One region of the Streptomyces sp. NPDC049687 genome, then DNA from elsewhere that is predicted to be linked to it. Evidence: riboswitches for the same ligand, from Rfam matches in the RefSeq annotation. Region 1 holds a riboswitch; the other holds the start of a gene.
What was found. A riboswitch is a leader RNA that binds a small molecule or an ion and turns the genes downstream of it on or off. The one in region 1 is predicted to bind thiamine pyrophosphate.
Positions count from the first base shown of each region.

Region 2: linked by a shared signal. The riboswitch ahead of thiO (glycine oxidase ThiO) and the one ahead of thiC (phosphomethylpyrimidine synthase ThiC) in region 1 are both predicted to bind thiamine pyrophosphate.

Region 1 is NZ_JBITLN010000003.1:720,876-725,368, reverse strand. It holds gene ACIBVL_RS13260 (VWA domain-containing protein) at 1-402, opposite strand, end outside; gene thiC (phosphomethylpyrimidine synthase ThiC) at 484-2,316, opposite strand; TPP riboswitch at 2,309-2,497, opposite strand; gene ACIBVL_RS13250 (YibE/F family protein) at 2,878-4,449, shown strand.
Region 2 is NZ_JBITLN010000001.1:415,606-420,098, reverse strand. It holds gene pknB (Stk1 family PASTA domain-containing Ser/Thr kinase) at 1-248, opposite strand, end outside; gene ACIBVL_RS01930 (thiazole synthase) at 372-1,166, opposite strand; gene thiS (sulfur carrier protein ThiS) at 1,172-1,372, opposite strand; gene thiO (glycine oxidase ThiO) at 1,369-2,535, opposite strand; TPP riboswitch at 2,533-2,644, opposite strand; gene ACIBVL_RS01915 (hypothetical protein) at 2,698-3,048, shown strand; gene ACIBVL_RS01910 (NAD(P)/FAD-dependent oxidoreductase) at 3,081-4,328, shown strand; gene ACIBVL_RS01905 (Rv2175c family DNA-binding protein) at 4,457-4,493, shown strand, end outside.

The sequences.
Region 1 (4,493 bases):
CTCCGCCCGCATCTCGAAGCGCGCCAGTTCGGACCGCCCGTCCGGGCCGAGCAGCCGAAGCGTCAGTCCGGCCACCTGCCCGAAGGTGCCGCCGTCGGCCGACGCGCACAGCACCACCCGCTCGACGGCGCTCTCCAGCGAGCCCAGGTCCACCTGGACGGTGTCGGTCATGACGCCGTCGGCCCTCTGCTTGCCGAGGTGGGTCACCGCGCCGGACGCATGACACGGCTGGTTGTAGAAGACGAAGTCACCGTCGTCACGCACCCGTCCGGCGGCGGTCAGCAGCAGGGCCGAGGCGTCGACGTCCGGTCCTGCGGCCCCCTCGGACCAGCTGAGTTCCGCACGAACGACGGGCGAGTCGACCGGCAGATTGGCACCTTTGCTCATGGATCGCGCAGTCATGAGCCCAGTCAAGCACCGACGCCCTCGCCTTCGGCCCCAGGACGCCGGGCCTGACTGCTCCCCGTCACCTACCGGGGCGCATCAGTTGGTGATGGGCAGATACACCCGGTTGCCACTCGCCGCGAACTCCTTCGACTTCTGGGCCATGCCCTCCTCGATCTCCTCCCGGCTCCCACCGTGTGCGCGGCGGATGTCCTGAGAGATCTTCATGGAGCAGAACTTCGGCCCGCACATCGAGCAGAAGTGAGCCGTCTTGGCCGGCTCGGCCGGCAGCGTCTCGTCATGGAACTCCCTTGCCGTGTCCGGGTCGAGAGCGAGGTTGAACTGGTCCTCCCAGCGGAACTCGAAGCGGGCGTCGGACAGCGCGTCGTCCCATTCCTGCGCCCCGGGGTGCCCCTTGGCGAGGTCGGCAGCGTGGGCGGCGATCTTGTAGGTGATGACACCGGTCTTGACGTCGTCACGATTGGGCAGGCCCAGGTGCTCCTTGGGCGTGACATAGCAGAGCATGGCCGTGCCCCACCAGGCGATCATCGCGGCACCGATGCCGGAGGTGATGTGGTCGTACGCCGGCGCGACGTCCGTCGTCAGCGGGCCGAGCGTATAGAACGGAGCTTCATCGCAGATCTCCTGCTGAAGGTCGATGTTCTCCTTGATCTTGTGCATCGGGACGTGTCCCGGGCCCTCGATCATGGTCTGTACGTTGAAACGCTTGGCGATCGTGTTGAGTTCCCCGAGCGTGCGCAACTCCGCGAACTGCGCCTCGTCGTTGGCGTCCGCGATCGAGCCCGGCCGGAGGCCGTCGCCCAGCGAGTACGTGACGTCGTAGGCGGCGAGGATCTCGCAGAGTTCCTCGAAGTTCTCGTACAGGAACGACTCCTTGTGGTGCGCGAGGCACCAGGCCGCCATGATCGAGCCGCCGCGCGAGACGATGCCGGTCTTGCGGCGCGCGGTGAGCGGGACGAACGGGAGGCGCACGCCCGCGTGAACCGTCATGTAGTCCACACCCTGCTCGGCCTGCTCGATGACGGTGTCCTTGTAGATCTCCCAGGTCAGTTCCTCGGCCCTGCCGTCGACCTTCTCCAGCGCCTGGTACAGCGGCACCGTGCCGATGGGGACGGGGGAGTTGCGCAGCACCCACTCACGGGTGGTGTGGATGTTGCGGCCGGTGGACAGGTCCATGACCGTGTCGGCGCCCCAACGGGTCGCCCAGGTCATCTTCTCGACCTCCTCCTCGATGGAGGAGGTCACCGCCGAGTTGCCGATGTTGGCGTTGACCTTCACCAGGAACCGCTTGCCGATGATCATCGGCTCGATCTCCGGGTGGTTGACGTTGGCCGGCAGCACCGCGCGTCCCGCCGCGATCTCCTCGCGGACCACCTCAGGAGAAACGTTCTCCCTGAGAGCCACGAATTCCATCTCGGGCGTGATCTCCCCCCGACGCGCATACGCCAGCTGGGTGACCGCCTTGCCGTCCCGGCCGCGGCGCGGCAGACGCGGCCGTCCCGGGAACACCGCGTCGAGGTTGCGCAGTCCGCCGCGCGGCGAGGTGTGCTTGATGCCGTCGTCCTCGGGACGGGCGGGACGACCCGCGTACTCCTCGGTGTCACCGCGGGCGATGATCCAGTTCTCGCGCAGCGGCGCCAGGCCCCTGCGTACGTCGGTGTCGACGAGCGCATCGGTATACGGGCCGGAGGTGTCGTACAGGGTGACCGACTGCCCGTTGGTGAGGTGCACCTGGCGAACCGGCACACGCAGGTCGGGGCGGGTGCCCTCGATGTACCCCTTGTGCCAGCCGATGGACTTCCCGGCCTTCTCACTGGTCGCGTCGGCCGTGTTTGCGTCGGCCGTGTCGGCCGCCTCATCGCTGGCCGCGTTCTGCGTGAAGGCAGGCGTGCGTGCGTCCTTGTTGGTCATGAGACCTACTCCCTACGCCGGCATTACCCGGTAACAGGTTCGGCGGTCGACGCAGCGGCTACCGTCTGCCGACGTTCCATGTGAAACATCACTAAGTCAAGTGACGTTCCACGTGAAACATCGCAAAGACGGAGGTCAGCGCCCTCTCAGCCCGGTGCTCCGAGCTCCCGCGTGTGCAAAGGTGGCTCCACGCTAGCGTCATTTGTGGCGCGGTGAACAGTGGGCCTCCGTCGTTCTTGCGATGATCGGGCGGTGACCACGACACACCAGCCCCCGTACCCGCCATCCGAGCCGCCCCGCAGGCCCGGGGTCGGCGGCGGCCCCGGAAACGGCCCTGGAAGCGGTAGTGGGCACGGCCCTGGGCAAGGCCCTGCGCACAGTCCTGGGCAAGGCCCTGCGCACAGTCCTGGGCAAGGCCCTGTGAACGGCCCCCGAAGCGGTCCCGCTCAAGGACGCGGGGGGGACCGCGATTTCAACAGCGCAGACAGCCGCGGGCACGACAACCCACGGGGCTATGGGCCGGGCCGCCCGCCCGGTGCGGGATATGGCCCTGGTTCCGCGGTGGGGCCGGGGCATGGTGGAGTCCCTGGCGGGCCGGGCCACGGCCCTGGTGACGGACACAACGGAGGCCACGGGCACGGTCCCGGTGACGGGCACGGCGGGGGCCACGGGCACGGTCCCGGTGACGGGCACGGCGGGGGCCACGGGCACGGTCCCGGTGACGGGCACAACGGAGGCCACGGGCACGGCGATGGTCGTGGTGGCGGGGACGGTCCCGGTTCCGGTGGTGGGCACGGGCATACGCACGGGCACAGCCACAGTCACGGCCCGGCCGCCCCCGTCTCCAAGCATCTCCGCAAGGTCATCGCGGCGATCCTCATCCCGTTCGCCGCGGCCGTGCTGGTCGGGCTGGTGGTGCTGTGGCCGGGTGGGGCCCCCTCGCACGAGCGCACCGGGGTCGGCTTCGACCGGCAGACCCAGCAGGCCACGGTCACCAAAGTCGTGAGCGTGAGCTGCCAGTCGGTGAACGCCTCCGCCGACGCCCCGACCGGCGACACCTCCACAGCCGAGGGCTCCACCGCCGAGCAAGAGGCGAACGGCACCTGCAAGAAGGCCACGATCCGCGTGGACACCGGCGACGACAAGGGCCGGACGTTCACCGAGATCGTCCAGCCCGACCAGTCGCGGCAGTTGCACGAGGGCGAGAAGGTCGTGGTCGCCTACGAGCCCTCGGCGCCGAAGGACCTGCAGTACTCGGTCACCGACGTCAACCGCCGTGTTCCCATGACGGTGCTGGCCGTCATCTTCGCCGTCGCCGTCGTGGTCGTCGGACGGCTGCGGGGCGTCATGGCGCTGGTGGCGCTCGCCGCCAGCTTCCTGATCCTGAACTTCTTCATCCTGCCCGCGATCCTGCAGGGCTCGAACCCGCTGCTCGTGGCCGTGGTGGGGTCGAGCGCCATCATGCTGATCGCCCTGTATCTGTGCCACGGTCTCTCGGCCTGTACGTCCGTCGCCGTACTCGGCACCCTCATCTCACTGTTGCTGATCGGCTTCCTCGGCTCCTGGTTCATCGACTGGGCCGCGCTCACGGGCAACACGGACGACAACACCGGCCTGATCCACGGCCTGTACCCGTCGATCGACATGAGTGGCCTACTGCTCGCCGGCATCATCATCGGCTCCCTCGGCGTCCTCGACGACGTGACGGTCACCCAGACGTCCGCGGTCTGGGAGCTGCACGAGGCCAATCCCGCGATGGGCTGGCGCGGGCTGTACCGGGCCGGCATCCGTATCGGCCGCGACCACATCGCGTCCGTGGTGAACACGCTCGTCCTCGCCTACGCCGGTGCCGCGCTGCCGCTGCTGCTGCTCTTCTCGATCGCGCAGAGCAGCGTCGGCACGGTCGCCAACAGCGAGCTGGTCGCCGAGGAGATCGTGCGCACGCTGGTGGGCTCGATCGGTCTGGTGGCGTCGGTGCCGGTCACCACCGCCCTCGCGGCCCTGGTGGTCGCGGCCGACCGCCCGGAACCGGGAACGGCGGCCGCGGCGGTGCCGGAGCCCGTTCCGTCGGGAGCAGCGGCAGCAGGCACGGCCGCGTCCCGGGGCGGCCGGGGCAGGCGACGCAAGCGCTGAGGCGGCGGGACGCCGGGGCAGGCGACGCAAGCGCTGAGGCGGCG
Region 2 (4,493 bases), on a different contig from region 1:
TCGAACACCTGGACGACATTGGGGTGCGCGAGCCGCGCCACGGACTTGGCCTCACGGATGAACCGCTCGACGAACGACCCGTCGGCCGCGAGCGCCGGATGCATCACCTTGAGAGCGAGCACACGGTCGAGACGGGTGTCCACGGCCCGATAGACCGTGGCCATCCCGCCCACCGCGATACGCGCGTCGACGCGATACCGACCGTCGAGCACCTGCCCGACCAGAGGGTCCTGAAGGGTCGTGTCCACGCAGGCGAGTCTACGAGCCACCACTGACACGTCCCCCCCTTCCACCCCTTCGGAGCAGGACTGCAGCCGACCTGTGACGCGAACCACGGGCCGAGAGACGGAGGGAGCGCTTTCGGCGGGAGATCAGAAGGCGGGGCGCTCGGGGTCCAGGGCGGCCAGGCCCTCCGTGGGCGAGGACGCCTCCGCGAAGTAACGGCGGGGGATCCGGCCCGCGAGCCGGGCCAGCCTTCCCGCCTCGACCCCGGCCCGCATGGCCGACGCCATCCGCTCGGGGTCCGCCGCCCGCGTCACCGCCGACGCCAGCATCACCCCCGCGCACCCCAACTCCATCGCCAGCGCCACGTCCGACGCCGTACCGGCCCCCGCATCCAGAATCACCGGCACGCGCGCGTGCTCGACGATCAGCTGGAAGTTGTGGGGGTTGCGGATGCCGAGTCCCGATCCGATCGGGGACCCCAGCGGCATGACGGCGGCACAGCCGGCATCCTCCAGCTTCCGCGCCAGCACAGGATCGTCGTTCGTGTAGGGCAACACCGTGAACCCGTCGTCCACCAGCGTCTCCGCCGCCTCCAGCAACTCCACCGGATCCGGCAGCAGGGTCCGCTCGTCGGCGATGACCTCCAGCTTGATCAGCGAGGTGCCCAGCGCCTCCCGCGCCAGCCGGGCCGTCAGCACGGCCTCCCCGGCCGTGAAGCACCCCGCCGTGTTCGGCAGCACCCGGATGCCCAGCCGCTCGAGCACCGACAGCACGGAGCCCCGCACCTCTGGGTTCACCCGCCGCATCGCGACCGTCGTCAGCTCGGTCCCGGACGCCACCAGCGCCCGCTCCAGCACCTCCAGGCTGGGCGCACCCCCCGTACCCATGATCAGACGGGACGAGAAGGACGTACCCCCGAGGACGAAGAGATCGTCGGCCATGGCGCTCAGCCCCCCTGCACGGCGGTCAGGACTTCCACGCGGTCACCCTCGCGGAGCGCCGTGGCGGACCACTGCGCGCGCGGGACGACGGTTTCGTTGAGCGCGGCGGCCACCCCGGAGGGCGCCGGAGTCAGGGACCGTACGACGCTGTCGAGGGCCGTACCGGGAGCGACCACCTGCCGCTCGCCGTTCACCGAGATGTTCACGCGGGCTGCTCCGTGAGGGCGGCGGCACCGAAGCGCCGGGGTGTGAAGGGACGGACCTCGTCGGGGAGTTCACCGGTGGCAAGGGCGTGCGCCATCGCGTCACCGGTCACCGGTGTCAGCAGCACCCCGTTGCGGTAGTGCCCGGTGGCCAGCAGCAGCCCGTCCAGGTCCGTCGGCCCGAGCAGCGGCGCGTTGTCCGGGGAACCGGGGCGCAGTCCCGCGCGGGTTTCCGTCAACGGCAGTTCCGTGATCCCCGGCACCAGTTCGTGGGCGTCGCGCAGAAGTTCGTACACGCCCCCCGCCGTCACCGTCGTGTCCCAGCCCAGCTCCTCGCTCGTGGCGCCCACGACCAGCTCGCCGTTCTCCCGCGGCACCAGATACACCTGACTCCCTCGGACGACGGCCCGCACGGTACGGCTCAGGAACGGCGCGAACCGAGGCGGCACCGTCAGCCGCAGCACCTGCCCCTTCACCGGCCGGACCGGGGGCAGTACGTCCTCCGGGACGCCCGCGAGGCGCCCGCTGAGGCTTCCGGCCGCGAGTACCACCTGCCCCGCCTCCAACGCCGTGCCGTCCCCCGTCACGACCCCCGACGCCCGCCCGCCCGTCACGGACAGCCGTTCGGCCCACGCGCGGCGGAAGACCACGCCCGCCCGCTCGCACGCGGTGACGAGCGCGTCGGCCAGCCGCCGGGGATCGACCTGGTGATCGCCGTCCACCCGCAGCCCGCCCCGCACCCCGGGCGCGAGCATCGGCTCCAGGCGCCGGCACTCCCGCCCCGTGAGCCACTCCGACTCCAGCCCCGACTGCGCCTGCAGCATGTGCAGTTCCCGCAGGTGGGCGCGGTCGTCGGCGTCCAGCGCCACCGCGAGCGTGCCGCACCGGCGGTAGCCGAGATCCTGCCCGGTGACCTCCGTCAGTTCGGCCGCGAAGTCCGGATAGCGGCGGGCCGAGGCCAGGTTCAGGCCCAGCAGGGTCTGCTCGCCGTAGTGGAGCTCGGTGACGGCGGCCAGCATCCCGGCCGCCACCCGTGCGGCCCCACCGCCCGGCTCGGGGTCCACCACCGTCGTGGCGAACCCGCGCTGCGCGGCCCGCCAGGCCGTGACCAGGCCGATGATCCCGCCCCCGACGACCAGGACATCGGATGTACGTGTACGCGACATGGGCGTCCAGCCCCTCCCTTCGCCGGCATGACCCGGATCAGGTTCGTACGGTCGGAGGCCGCCAGCCTCCCTCTCAGCCCGGTGCGTCCGGGCTCCCGCGAGTGCTCTACGTTGGGTCACCCTAGCCCGTGGTTCCACGCCTGTGTAAAGGGAGCCTTCGTCATGCCCGGCTCGCTGGACGGCCTCGTCCTCGCCCCCGTCGCCGACCAGGCCCCGGGCCAGGTCGGCACCCGCACCCGCTTCACGTACCACGAGCGGGACGGCGTGATCTGGGCGGACTACGGGGGCGGCGACGTCGTACGCGGGCATCTCGTGGGTACCCGTGAGGGCGACCGGCTCGACTTCCGGTACGTCCAGCTCAAGCACGACGGGACGACGTCCTCGGGGCGCTGTGTGTCGACAGTCGTCGCACTGCCCGACGGCCGGGTGCGCCTGGAGGAGACCTGGGCCTGGGAGTCGCAGGAGGGCAGCGGTACGAGCGTTGTGGAGCAGGTCACGGCACACGACCGCTGACTGACTATTCGTCAGGTGTCTATGGTGATCAGGTGAGCGAGCAGACGCGGGAAGAAGACAGGCCGGCGGGGCGGCGGGTGGTCGTCGTCGGCGCGGGCATGGCCGGTGTGCAGACCGCGGTCGCGCTGCGCGAACAGGGCTTCGACGGCACGGTCACGCTGATCGGCGCGGAGCCGCACCAGCCCTACGACCGGCCTCCGCTGTCCAAGGCCGTCCTGCTCGGCAAGGCCGAGGGCTCCGCCTTCGACGTCGACTTCGAGAGCCTCGGCATCGAGTTGCTGCTCGGCCGCGAGGTGCTCGGCCTGCGCCCCGCCGACCACGAGGTGGACACCGAGGCCGGGCCGGTCCCCTACGACGTCCTCGTCCTCGCCACCGGTGCCGAACCGATCCGGCTGCCCGGCGCCGAGGGCGTCCCCGGCGTCCATCTGCTGCGCACCCTGGACGACGCCGAACGGCTGCGGCCGGTGCTCGCCCGGCAGCACGACATCGTGGTCGTCGGCGCCGGCTGGATCGGCGCGGAGTTCGCCACCGCCGCGCGCGAGGCCGGCTGCGCGGTCACCGTCGTGGAGGCCGCCGACCGCCCCCTCGCCGGTGCCCTGCCGGCCGAGGTCGCCGCCCCGATGACCTCCTGGTACGCCGACAGCGGCACCGATCTGCGCACCCACGCGCGCGTGGAGCGTGTCGAACCGGGCGCGGTCGTCCTCGACGACGGCTCCCGGCTGCCCGCCGGCGCCGTGGTCGTCGGTATCGGCGCCCGGCCCGCCACCGCCTGGCTGGCCGGCTCCGGCGTCGAACTCGGCGCGCACCACGAGGTCGTGGCCGACGCCCACCTGAGCACGTCCGTGCCGGACGTGTACGCGGTCGGCGACTGCGCGTCCTTCCCCTCGGGACGGTACGGCGAACGGCTCCTCGTCCACCACTGGGACAACGCCCTCCAGGGCCCGCGCACGGTCGCCGCGAACATCGTCGGCGCGGCCACCGGCGAGCCCCCGGCCGTCTACGACCCGGTGCCGTACTTCTGGTCCGAGCAGTTCGGCCGCTTCGTCCAGTACGCCGGTCACCACGCCGTGGCCGACCGCATGGTGTGGCGCGGTGACCGGTCCGGCCCGGCGTGGACGGTGTGCTGGCTGCGCGAGGACCGCCTGGTGGCCCTCCTGGCCGTCGGCCGGCCGCGTGACCTGGCCCAGGGCCGCCGCCTGATCGAGGCCGCCCGGCGCATGGACCCGGAGGCGCTCGCGGACCCGGCCCGCCCCCTGAAGGACGCGACTGCGGGGCCCTAGGGGGCCGGGCTCCGCCGAGGTTCGGCTCCGTCGCGGGGGCGCGCCCGGCCACGACGGCGCCGCGGACGGCCGGCGACTCGTCGCGGCCCGACTTCCGACTGTCAGTGGCAGATGGCAGGCTTGTTCTCGTGACCGAGATTGACGCAAAGATCGATGCTCTCGTCC